DNA from 2 places in the Sporosarcina sp. NPDC096371 genome. Region 1 is predicted to be linked to the other one. Evidence: riboswitches for the same ligand, from Rfam matches in the RefSeq annotation. Region 1 holds a riboswitch; the other holds the start of a gene.

Region 1 (6,282 bases):
TGCCAATGGTTTGCCCAATGTTGATTTTGACTTTCTCGATTTTGATGCGTCACCCATTTCACTCCCATTCAAAAGTTATGCAGTCCTTCACATTCTATTCAAAAGGGGGTAAGATGTGCCTAATTCATTCTACAATGGCGGTGAGTATCCTACAGGATGAGGCGATGAATTACTTACATTTCCACTCATGCTCCAATATACCGTAGATGAATGAATCCCGCCAACCGTCTTTAAGAAGCAGAGTTTCCCGGAGTCTTCCTTCCATCACCATTCCAACTTTCTCTAAAACCCTAGAAGAAGCACTATTACGCGGATCACATGTCGCGTATATTCGATGAAGGTTTAAATCGTTAAAACCAAAATTAACGAGTAAAAGAGCCACTTCAGTTGCATAACCACGTCCCCAATAATCTGGGTGAAAGATGTATCCAATTTCTCCTTCACGGTTAACCGTATCCCTGATAGTTATTTCTCCAGAGCCGATCATCGTAGCTGTCTCCTGTTCAAAAACTGCAAAGACAAAACGACTACGTGGTTGTCTCTTTGCATCTTGTAGTACTTCATCAATAAACATTAAAGACTCTTCTTCAGTGTTCGGCCCCCACGGTTGGTATTTACAGACACTTTCCATAGATGCATATTTATGTACATCGGGCCAATCACCCTTCACCATTTCCCTCAATTGAATTCGATTTTCAGATTGCTGTTCATCCATATACTCTATTCCTTTCTTATACATTTCCATAATTGCTTGAATGAACAAAGAAGCACAAAGTACATGATCTGTACGTAGTGCTTCTTTGTTGCTTCAACCATTTTCTTGCAGTTAATAACCATTTCAATCAGTTTTTTCTTGTTTCTCTTCCGACTTTGGATTCATCCAGAAGCGAGCCATAGGCTGTTCTGCGTTCGCCAATAGTTTTGCTAGATAAGCGGCTGTCATCGTATAGCTGTGTTCTAATTTCTCGGTTAAAACATTGGTGCGTTCATACAGTAGGCTACGGAGATGATCTAATTGCCTACCCATTTTCTCCGTCACGCCTTCTTGATTGACCAGTCTGCTAATAACATCTTTTTGGGCATTCTCTTGCCGTAAAATTAATTTAGCTAATTGTTGTTGTTGGTCCAACTGCCTAGTCATTTTTACCGCCATATTGTTCGTTGATTCGCTAATCGTATCCACTTGCATTTTGAATTCCTTGTCTACTGCATGTTTATCCTCCAATATCTGATGGAGTTCTTGCTGTTTCTTATCCAGCTTCGTCAACGATTTTGAGACATTTTTTTCAAATTGCCCATGTCGTGAATCATTGTCTTGCAGTTCTTTTACACGGTTACGAACGTTATTTAATTGATTCGACTGGTTCTTTGTTTGTTGTTTGAGGAGCATTTCCAGGTCGCTGATATGACGATTAAGTGAAGCATTCGCTTCCTGTTGCTCCTGCATCCATTCCGCTAACGTATCTATTTTAGAATGGCCTTGATTTTGCGCTACTATTGCTGCATCATTTTTAAAAACATCTGGGTGCTCATCACTATTCATAAACAACCCCATTTGCCCAACCTCCTCGTCATACTATCTTATGCAACTTGCGACAAGGTGGTCATTGAGCAGTTATGCCCATTCAAACGGTGTCTCTTGATAGACGTAATAATTCAACCAGTTGGAAAAGAGCAGGTGAGTATGGGAGCGCCATGTATTTAATGGTTCTTTGTTTGGATCGTTATTTGGAAAATAATTTTCTGGCATGTCAATATCGACACCTTTTTGGATATCACGTGCATACTCTTCCGCAAGTGTCGTGGCGTCATATTCAAAATGACCCGTAATCATAATGTGTTTAGCATCGTTAGAAATGATGATGAACGCACCAGCATCCTCAGACTTCGCCAGTAGATGCAAACGCTTATCATTTTCGATTTCTTCCACAGAAACAGCTGTGTAACGTGAATGTGGCGCTCTAAATTCATCATTAAACCCACGTGCCAAATCGATGGTTGGGTCTGATAGACGATGAGTAAAGACTCCTGAGCATTTCTTCGGCAAGGTAAATTTATCAATTCCATAATGGTGATACAATGCTGCCTGTGCGCCCCAACAAATATGTAAAACAGACGTCACATTTTCTTTAGTCCAGTCCATAATCTGTGTCATTTCATCCCAATAATTCACATCTTCAAACTGTAAATGCTCAATTGGCGCACCCGTAATGATCATGCCATCAAAACGTCGATGTTTGATATGTTCAAATGTAGTATAAAAATTGTCTAAGTGAGACTTGCTAACGTTTTTCGATTCATGCGTGGCCATATTCATAAACGTCACATTGACCTGCAACGGTGTATTGCCCAATAAGCGCAGAAGTTGCAATTCTGTGCGCTCTTTTTCCGGCATTAAATTCAAAATAATAATATTCAATGGTCGGATGTCTTGAGACGTTGCACGGTTCTCATCCATGACAAATATTTTTTCCTTTTTTAATAATTCCCCAGCCGGCAATCTTTCAGGTATGTTGATTGGCATAAGATTTCTCTCCCTTTTCAGTATATTATGTATGCATTTTAAGCATAAAAAAACCCTCTTTTCTATAGGATAAGAAAGGAGGATTTGCGTTACGCTCACAGTTCTTATCTCTCAAGAAAAAAATCTTGATGGAGGTAGCACCTTTCTGACAATGTCAGAGGTTGCTGAAGCTTCATCGGGCCATTTCCCTCAGCTTCTCTTGATAAGAATATTCAATTAGATTCCATTATACTATTAAACTTTTTATTGTAAACAGTCTTTTTATTTTCTCAGGGCGATATCGGCTATATTTTCCAACTAACTGCGAGGAGCTTACAACCATTTGCGCAAACTCTCCACCCAACTTAAAATCGCTTTTCGACAATACAAGAAGTTAACACCATTTTGACATGATCACCGTCATGATTATTTCTTTTCAAACAAACCTGTTAGTCCTATTTCCAATGTTTTTCATGCTTCTATCTCCGAATAGAACAACCATTTCAGAGCCATATTAACATGGTACTACATGTTGGAAAGGAGTTTTTTTCATGGGAAGAGACAACAAACAAGGTAGCACCAACAATTCGCGTTCGTTACCCCAAACACCGAAAAGGCAAAAGATTCAACCGGGAGATATGCAAGAGGAGATTGCTCGCGAGTTTGAGGAATTGAGCAGTCTTAGACCGAAGCGAGAGCGAATGAATCCAAACGAGCGGAAAAGAAAGTGAATCATTTTTTGCGTTGATAGCGCCTAACCTACCATGAAAAAAACGATACCCCGCGCAGCGAAATAGGCTGTGTGGGGTATTATTTCATCCCCTGTAATCACTCGGGATGCTCCCTTCCTTCTCTACATCCACAGGCCAGGAGATAATTGTTGTGCTATCCCATACATTTTGACTTTCAATCTCCATCAACATCTGTGAAATGCTTTCATCGAGTGCTTCTTTACTCAACGCTTCGACCAGATTTTGCGGATTCGCATAAGGTTCACCCGGACATTCTAGCAAACCATCTGTTGTCATGAAAATGAGATTTGTCCCTTTTCTCAATTCCCTTGTCCCAGATGAGTAGCATGGAACAGTTTTTTCAAATGTATTCACTTGCCCAATCCACTCGAAGAACTGTCTTTGATTCAGTTGAAATTGGTTGAGAGCAATTAGTTCTGGATGCAATAAATAGACCAGGCAGTCTCCGACGGAAAACCACCATATATAGTTATCTTTCCTTACAACGACAAGACAAGCTGTCTCTCCTGTAACATGTCTACATGCAGCCAAAAATTCATCAGATTGAAAAATGTCAAGTAGCTTACCTTCCAATTGTTTAAACTTTGGAGGCCCCTTTATTGATAAGATCCTTAACAGATCTACTTTATATTGTTCAATTGTATGGATGACAAGTTCTGCACTTTCGGCACTTTTATGCGCATCAAGGATAACCGCGAATTCCCAATCTTCATGTTGCCAGACAATGCAGCCATCCTCATTCTTTGTTTGGCCCACCGAAGAATTACCGCCAAAACGCCCCACTGTTACTCGATTGAACCACCGAACATCACGCTTATCAATATAATCCTCTTCACTTCCAACCCAAGAGAAATCATTCATGATGGGTTTCCAAATAGGATTTGATTCGACGGAACCCATCTGTCTTGATTAGCTTGACATGTTTATCAAATATGAAATAATACGCTTTCATCTCATTCTTTCCTCTCGATAGATATAAAACAATCATGGATTACTTAGGACTCTCATGCCCTTCACTACTCAGATTTTTCTCCTTGTAATATGTATTAATAAATTCAGTAATAATAGGCATTTCAGGAGGATTTAGTTTAATTGGTAGCTCATCATAATGAACAAACTTTAAATCCAGCACTTCATTTTCATCCTTCTTCATGACACCGTCATATTCAGTACAAATATAAGTAGTGATGACATTGTACACTTCATCACCGTGCGGATATTTATAATAAAATTCTTCACCCGAATAGACATTGAACAACGATAGATTTTTAGCGACCAAATTAGTTTCTTCGTATAACTCACGCTTCGCTACTTCTTCCAATGTCTCTCCTGGTTCCATAGCGCCTCCTGGTAATCCCCAACACTTGTTATCCGATCTTAATTGCAACAGCAGTCGATTCATTTTGTCTACCACAATCACATTAGCGCCCGGCATAATGAGCGGACGTTGACCAACCAGTGCCCTTAACTCTTGTATATATCCCATATGAAGACCCCTTATAAGTAATTAATAGAACTATTATTTCGATTGTCCATACTCACCAATAGAATTAAAAAACTCCTCTTTCGATGTTAAGAATAACGAAGGCAGTGTTTTTCTGCGCTATAGCACAACTTCATCTTTCCACAAACGAATGTATGTCCAAACCTTGCGATTCTACGACAATTGCTTTCATCCCTTTGGTAGTCGTCGTTTCATGGCCTTCGCCGATTTCCCATACTACTGCATCCCCTGTTGTGACTCTCACTTTATCTTCATTGCCGGTTCGAACCCAGCCTTCTCCATCAATAATTAAAAGGATTTGCGGCACAGCAGCATCATGGTAACCAATGATGCCGCCCTCTTCTAAATGTACGATTCCTACATGTGACGGTTCCTTAGTCATCAATAGCTTTCTCATAATAAAATTCGAATCATAGTTCGTGATGTTCCTTCCGGATATTTCATCCATCCTGAATATTTTCATTCTGCTATCTCCCTGGAAATTCAGAATCCAAATCATATGTTGCCGTTTGAGTTAAACACCAAGTATTTTCCTTTTTCAATACTGAAATTGTACGGTCACTGTAGCGCTAATCGTGATTTGTCCTTGTTCAATCGGTGTAGAAGCGCTCATTTCTTTCGCTGCATACATTCGCGGTGCGACAGGTCCTCCCTTTTGCTCCTCAACAATTTTAATAGGAGTAGGGTCAAGCTGTAGTTGCATTGTTTCAGCTATCGTTTGCGCTTTTGCCAATGCGTTCTTTAATGCCAAACTCAATGCTTGTTGATATTCAACTTGTTCGTTTGCAACTGTGAATTGAATATTGGATACTCGGTTTGCACCATTTTGAACAGCTACATCGATAATATTCCCGGCTTGATTGAAATTTGTGGTCTCAACGGTAATCGCGTTGATGACCTCATATCCTCTAAATAGTTGTTTCCCCTCCACGTAATCATATTGCGGATTAATGTTGTAAGAAACGGTTTGTATGTTCTCCCTAGGAATCCCCAATGTTAAGAGCGATTCAATCACTTGATTCATCACATAAGCATTTTCCTGTTGCGCCTGACTCAGTTGTGTATTCTCCGTACGTACTTCCAACTGGATTTGAACAGTATCCGGTACAACGGATAGACTTCCTATTCCTGTGACCGTCATGATACGCCGAGTCTGATTCATAACTTGATGTACATAAGGATAATACATAGGTCTCCGCCTTTCCTGACATGCATGTAGTGTAGTTAAATACTATGCACAATAACAGGAAAAGAGTATTGCGCTAACACCTAACGAAGATACATCCACTTTTCCAGAACTGCAAAAATGGCCTTGTTACTCTCAGCACCGACTTCTTTTGAGTTCAACATGACATAAACTGACTTTAAGAAATTCTTCACGGTTCGTTGAGTATGATAGGCACCTATAGACCAATTGGCTCGCTCTAGTTGGCTGTCAACACTCACATTTACTTCTTCAATCCACGTTTGAATATCCTTCTCAGCATTTTGATGTTTCAGTAATGAAGCAATGATGATTGCCA
Region 2 (6,282 bases), on a different contig from region 1:
ATTACGTAATAACTAAGACGTTCTGGAACGGTTTTCGGAATATCATCTTCCGTTTTCTCTTTTTTCTTCCCTCGATAAAAGTTTGTGAAATCCGCCAACGTTTCATCGGTTGTGGAGAATAACAGGTCATTGGCCATTTTAATTTCTGCTTCAGGAATCGAAGCGTAGCGTTCAAGTTTCTCCGTGTTCACAATCGCGTAATCAAGACCTGCTTGCGTACAGTGATACAAGTACACAGCATTCAATACTTCACGCCCGACAGGAGGTAGACCGAATGATACGTTACTGACGCCGAGAATTGTCAACGCCCGTGGCATTTTTTCTTTAATGAGTCGAATCCCTTCAATCGTTTCAACAGCGGAACCGATGTATTGTTCATCACCTGTACCGACAGGGAAGACGAGTGGATCGAAGATAATATCTTCCGGTGCTAGTCCCCATTTATCGACGAGAAGGTCATAGGAACGTTCGGCCACTTCAAGTTTACGCTCGCGTGTGACAGCCATTCCGGGTTCGTCGATGGTTCCGACAACGACAGCGGCACCGAATTTTTTCACGAGTGGTAAAACAGCATCATAGCGATCTTCACCGTCTTCTAAGTTGATGGAGTTAATGATGACTTTCCCTTGTGAATACTTCAAAGCTTCTTCAATGACCTTTTCGTCCGTGGAATCAATGACGAGAGGCACTTTGACTTTTTTGACGACTTCTTTCATGAATTTCGTCACATCTTCTAGCTCGTCCCGATCCGGGTTCGCCAGACAAATATCAATGACGTGTGCACCGCCTTTTACTTGTGCGCGTGCAATTTCTGATGCTTCTTCAAATTTGCCATCTACGATAAGCTGTTTGAATTTGCGGGAACCGATAACGTTAGTCCGTTCGCCAATTAATAGAGGGCGCATGGAGTCGTCATATAATAGTGGCTCTATACCAGACACGGCATGCCCATGAACGCTTTCTGGACCTTGTCGTGGTTTTTTATCGGCTACGGCTTCACGGATTGCGCGAATATGTGCAGGCGTTGTTCCGCAACATCCACCTACTACGTTCAACCAGCCTTTGTCTGCAAACCCTTCTAACTTTTTGGAAAGGGATTCAGGTGATTCATGGTAATGACCTTCTTCGTCCGGTAGTCCAGCATTTGGGTAACAACTGACATAACTCGTTGCCAACTCTGAGAGTGAGCGCAGGTGATCCGTCATGAACTCCGGTCCTGTCGCACAGTTCAAGCCGACTGAGAGTGGTTTGATATGTTCGATTGAAATATAGAATGATTCGATACTCTGCCCTGCAAGGGTCGTCCCCATTGGTTCAATTGTTCCGGAAATCATCACGGGCAATTCCTGTCCTGTCTCTTCGAATGCGCGTTTGATGCCTAGTGTTCCGGCTTTGACATTCAGCATATCCTGGCTAGTTTCCATCAAAAGCAAATCGCAACCGCCTTCGATAAGTGCCTTCGCTTGTACATAAAAGTCATGTGTCAAACCGTCAAACGTAGCGCCGCCTGTGACGGATAATGTTTTGGTTGTAGGTCCCATTGCACCGGCAACAAAGCGAGGCCAATCAGATGTGGAAAAGTCTTCGGCACATTCTTTAGCAATTTGTGCTGCACGGAAGTTGATGTCATGTGCCTGATCGCCCAAATCGTAGTCATCGAGGACGATCGGCGTCCCTCCAAAGGTATTTGTTGAAATGATATCGGCACCAGCATCTAAATATTCACGGTGAATCCGGTTAAGGACGTCGGGTCTTGTGATGTTTAAATATTCGTTACAACCATCGTATTCTTCGCCACCGAAGTCTTCAGGAGACAGATTAGCATTTTGCAACATGGTCCCCATCGCACCATCCATAATGAGTATTCTTTTCTGTAGTTGTTCTTCAATAGGATGTTTTGACATAACTAATCACTCTCTTTCTTCGTATCGGTTTAGTAATCTGAAAAAATAAAAAAAGCCTTCATAGAAAGAAGGCTTTACGAGTATACGTATTTGTCCCTTCTCATCTTCAGGATCACAGATGGACCCCACTGGAATTAGCACCAGTCCTTTCGGCAGGTTGCTGAAGCTTCATAGGGCCAGTTCCCTCTGCTTCTCTTGATAAGAATAAATTATGTAGTTGAATTAACTAATAGAGGAGACGGATTGAAATACATCTCTTATTATTGGTTGAATAATTGAAATCATCATAACGTTATAATTGCCTTTCGTCAAGCTGTCCTTTGTAGAATGCTAGAATATGTATGGTAAGATGGGGGGAAATGACAAACAGAAGGTGAATAAGTTGAGAGCTTTTATGTATATTATTCCAATCATGATGATTGTTGGTACGGTTAGCATTATGATGCTAAACAAGAGTCATCAAGACGTGCCGCCCATGTCACGAATCTATATCACGTTAGGTGCGATGGCTGTTGGTGGGTTTCTTGCCTATTTTTTATTTCCAAAAGATGAAGAGAAAAAGTAATGAAATGAAATCGCTAGCGAATGTTGCTAGTGATTTTTTTATTTCAAAATATATAGGTTAACTACTTTGTTATTTAAGTTGACACATAATGAGTTATCTTTTATTCTATTAGAGTTAACATAAGGAGGGTATTCGATGACAACAGCTACAGTGAAAACGAAAAGTGGGATGAGTGCACTAAGTCTTGTCTATTGTGGGATGTTTGCTTCACTGATGATGATTGGGGCAAACATTACGGCCTTTGCACCTTTTCTGGTCGTTGGTAGTGTGCCGATTACATTGCAGACGTTTTTCGCTATCTTAGCAGGACTTATTTTAGGGAGCCGGTTAGGTGCCATTGCGATGACGGTCTATATGTTTATCGGACTTGCTGGAGCACCAGTCTTTGCAAAATTCAGCGGAGGTTTCGGCTCCATCATTAGCCCGACATTTGGATTTATAGTGTCATTCATTTTTGCAGCGTATATCGCGGGGAAGATTGTTGAAAAAAATAATAAGTTACATGGTTATATTATTGCGGCACTCGTTGCGATGGTTGTGAATTATGTTATCGGTACGAATTGGATGTACGCCGCGTATAAGCTGTGGGCTGCGGCGCCGGATGTTTTTACGTACAAAGTGGCGTGGTTATGGATGATACCGCCACTGCCGAAAGATCTATTATTGTCAGTACTCGCAGGGATGTTTGGACACCGTATGTACAAGTTGCTGAAAGTGAGGCGTTGACATGACGAAGTACGATGCTTTAGCAAAACGTGTACTCGAAGGACATATATTGACGGATGGCGAAGCACTTGCCATTTTAAACAGTCCTGATGAGGATTTGCTAGCACTCCTTCACGGAGCTTATACGATTCGGAAACATTACTATGGGAATAAAGTGAAACTCAATATGATCATGAATACGAAATCTGGCTTATGTCCCGAAAACTGCGGGTATTGCGCACAGTCAATCGTTTCGACAGCTCCAATTGAAAAGTATGCCATGATGAAAAAAGAAGAAATCGTGACAGGGGCGGCAAGAGCGGTGGAATTGAATGCAGGAACCTACTGTATTGTGGCGAGCGGTAGGGGCCCACTCAACCGAGAGCTTGAAATTGTGATCGATTCTGTGAAGGAAATCAAGGCGAAACATGAACATATGACTGTTTGTGCTTGCCTTGGACTATTGAAGCCAGAACAGGCATTACGGTTAAAAGAAGCAGGCGTTGACCGCTACAATCACAACATCAACACGTCAGCGGAACATCATGAAAGTATCACGACATCTCATACATATGAGGACCGCGTCAACACGGTCGACCTTGTGAAGCAGTCGGGTATCTCACCATGTTCAGGTGTCATCGTAGGCATGCGTGAAACGAAACAAGATGTCGTTTCAATGGCGCGCAGCTTACATGCAATGGATGCTGATTCGATTCCCGTTAACTTTCTACATGCGGTGGATGGGACGCCCCTCGGCGGTACGGATGAATTAACACCTCGTTATTGCTTGAAAGTGTTGTGCTTGTTCAGATTCATGAATCCTACGAAGGAAATTAGAATTTCCGGAGGTCGAGAAGTGAACTTGCGTAGCTTACAACCGTTCGGATTATACCCAGCAAACTCGATTTTTATTGGTGATTATTTAACAACGGCAGGACAAGAAAGCAACCGTGATCGTCAGATGCTGGAAGACTTAGGGTTTGAAGTTGATCTTGAACCACTAACTTAATTCAGCAGAAGTCCGCCACTTCTATAAGTGGTAGGATGAATGCTAAAATGCCTTAAAATCAGTGGGGTTCAACCCCCTACCGAATTAAGTTGAGCCTCCGGCGGATGTCACAAATTTTGAATTGCGCAAACGCAATTCAAAATTTGGACGCAATTACGCCGAGGCGTAATTGATTAAAAGAACCTGTTTCTATCTGAATGAAAAATGGACTTCCTACATATTATGAGGAAGTCCATTTTTATATTTGCAGAGAATTATTTGTCTTTATAAGTTGAACTTATGATTTTCGCCTCATCTCCAGCGAAGGCTTATCGCGGGAGGCATCCGGGGAAGGATGTAGTTCAATCCTTCCTTAAGCGCCGAGCATTGTTGGTGAGATTCTTTAGTTCAATTTATATTGGTTTTATTCGTAAAAAAGTGAAACGGTTTCGTGGTTGAATCGTATAAGAGGTATGTAAAAAAATCTGTGCAATAGAAAAGAGTGTTTTAAGATGATCAATTTACTTATCTTCTCAATCATTACGGGTATTGTATGTAGCTTAATCATTGTCCCGTTTGTGGTGGACAATAAAGAGACGAAAGCGAAAGTGCCGTTTAATAGGGTTGCAGCCATGGCTAGCACGGTTGTTGTAACCTCGGTCATTGTATTCGTCTTTTATTATGTAACGAATATAGACCGTAACTGGATGTCTCTATGGGGTCCGCTACTGGTGGTCACTTTGCTGGGGGCTGTCGTAGCAGGAAGTAAAGACCGCAAACTGAAGATTGTCCTATTTTTAGGAGCGTTGGCGTTCGGAGCTTATATCCTCTGCGCGCCACTATTCAATGCGAATCAAAAATACAAAGCAGTCGAAATGGATCAGCAGGTAGAAATCACAGCGTTTGATGAAACGAAAACACCTGCAAGCGTGCCGCCGAAGTTTGCGCGTAATAAGATGAAGAAAGCGTTCGGTCAAGTACCTAATACGAGTTACTATGAACTTGGTAATTTGCAAATTCAAAAAGTGAATGATGAGTTTGTCTACATCGCACCAGTTGAATTCTCGGGTCTTTTCAAGTGGTGGACTGGGAAAACGACACCGGGCTATTTCACAATGAGTGCAACTGACTCAGCAGATAACCCGAAATTCGTGAAGGCTGAAATGGATTATACGCCATCGTCTTATTTCCATAAGCAAGTAGAGCGTCATATACGGATGGAAATGCCGAATCTGATTTTTTACGGAGACGTTCAGCTGGAAATTGATGACGAGGGAAAACCACATTATATCCGTTCATATGGGAACTTTATTACAGCGCGTGACGGTTTTTATGTACAAGGGGTTGTAGTGGTTGATCCGGCGACGGGTGATATGGAGCAATATGCGCTTGTGGATATACCTGCGTTTATTGATGGTGCTGTTTCTCCTGAGGCAGTTAGCTTACAGAATAGTTATTTTGGTAACTACGTTCACGGATTCTGGAATTCAGTATTCGGGAAAAAAGATGTGAAATTACCATCGGATGAAGGAACCGAATCCAAGGTGAGTCCAATCTTTGACGAGAATGGCCATATGTATTATTTCACCGATTTCACAAGTCCAAAAGAAGGTGTCGATTCGATGCTAGGCTATGCCTTGACGGATGGTCGGACGGGCGAAGCAACGTATTACACGGGCAATTTAGAAGAGTCGTATATGGATTCGCAAGGTGCTCTTCAGATTATTGAAAAGAAATTCATCGAAAAGAAATGGTCTGGTGAAATGCCGGTACTGTACAACTTCTATGGGGAAGCAAGCTGGTTGACGCCGGTGCTAGATTCGAACGGATTCTTGCAAAACTACTTCATCGTTTCTGCTGCGAACCCAGAAATATCGGTGTTTGGAAATACTCCGAATGAAGCGTTAAAATTGTATAAAACGGCACTTCAACGCGGGGGTAGTTCTGTCAATGGCAGTTCAAGCGCTGAAGAGGCGCAAGCGTCGGTAACGGTCGTACGTGTTTTCAAGGAACGCGTTGGCGACTTTACACTTGTTTCATTTTTGGCGGCTGATGGACGGAACTTCAGCGTGTCGTCTGAAACAGTGCCGCTCGCCATTTATATCCAAGAAGGCGATCAG

The links. Region 1 has a riboswitch for S-adenosylmethionine ahead of metA (homoserine O-acetyltransferase MetA). Riboswitches for the same ligand answer to the same signal wherever they lie in the genome.
Region 2: linked by a shared signal. The riboswitch ahead of metH (methionine synthase) and the one ahead of metA (homoserine O-acetyltransferase MetA) in region 1 are both predicted to bind S-adenosylmethionine.

Annotation. Positions count from the first base shown of each region.
Region 1 covers NZ_JBIWFE010000003.1:193,262-199,543, reverse strand. The annotation lists gene ACIQ0H_RS09675 (PepSY domain-containing protein) at 1-53, opposite strand, end outside; gene ACIQ0H_RS09670 (GNAT family N-acetyltransferase) at 170-739, opposite strand; gene ACIQ0H_RS09665 (hypothetical protein) at 839-1,555, opposite strand; gene metA (homoserine O-acetyltransferase MetA) at 1,616-2,524, opposite strand; SAM riboswitch class I at 2,626-2,733, opposite strand; gene ACIQ0H_RS09655 (hypothetical protein) at 3,055-3,234, shown strand; gene ACIQ0H_RS09650 (PP2C family serine/threonine-protein phosphatase) at 3,319-4,116, opposite strand; gene ACIQ0H_RS09645 (NUDIX hydrolase) at 4,247-4,741, opposite strand; gene ACIQ0H_RS09640 (cupin domain-containing protein) at 4,872-5,222, opposite strand; gene ACIQ0H_RS09635 (SIMPL domain-containing protein) at 5,298-5,948, opposite strand; gene ACIQ0H_RS09630 (DUF2785 domain-containing protein) at 6,029-6,282, opposite strand, start outside.
Region 2 covers NZ_JBIWFE010000004.1:215,135-221,416, reverse strand. The annotation lists gene metH (methionine synthase) at 1-1,904, opposite strand, end outside; SAM riboswitch class I at 2,002-2,109, opposite strand; gene ACIQ0H_RS12655 (histidine kinase) at 2,287-2,469, shown strand; gene ACIQ0H_RS12650 (biotin transporter BioY) at 2,605-3,195, shown strand; gene bioB (biotin synthase BioB) at 3,197-4,183, shown strand; gene ACIQ0H_RS12640 (hypothetical protein) at 4,675-6,282, shown strand, end outside.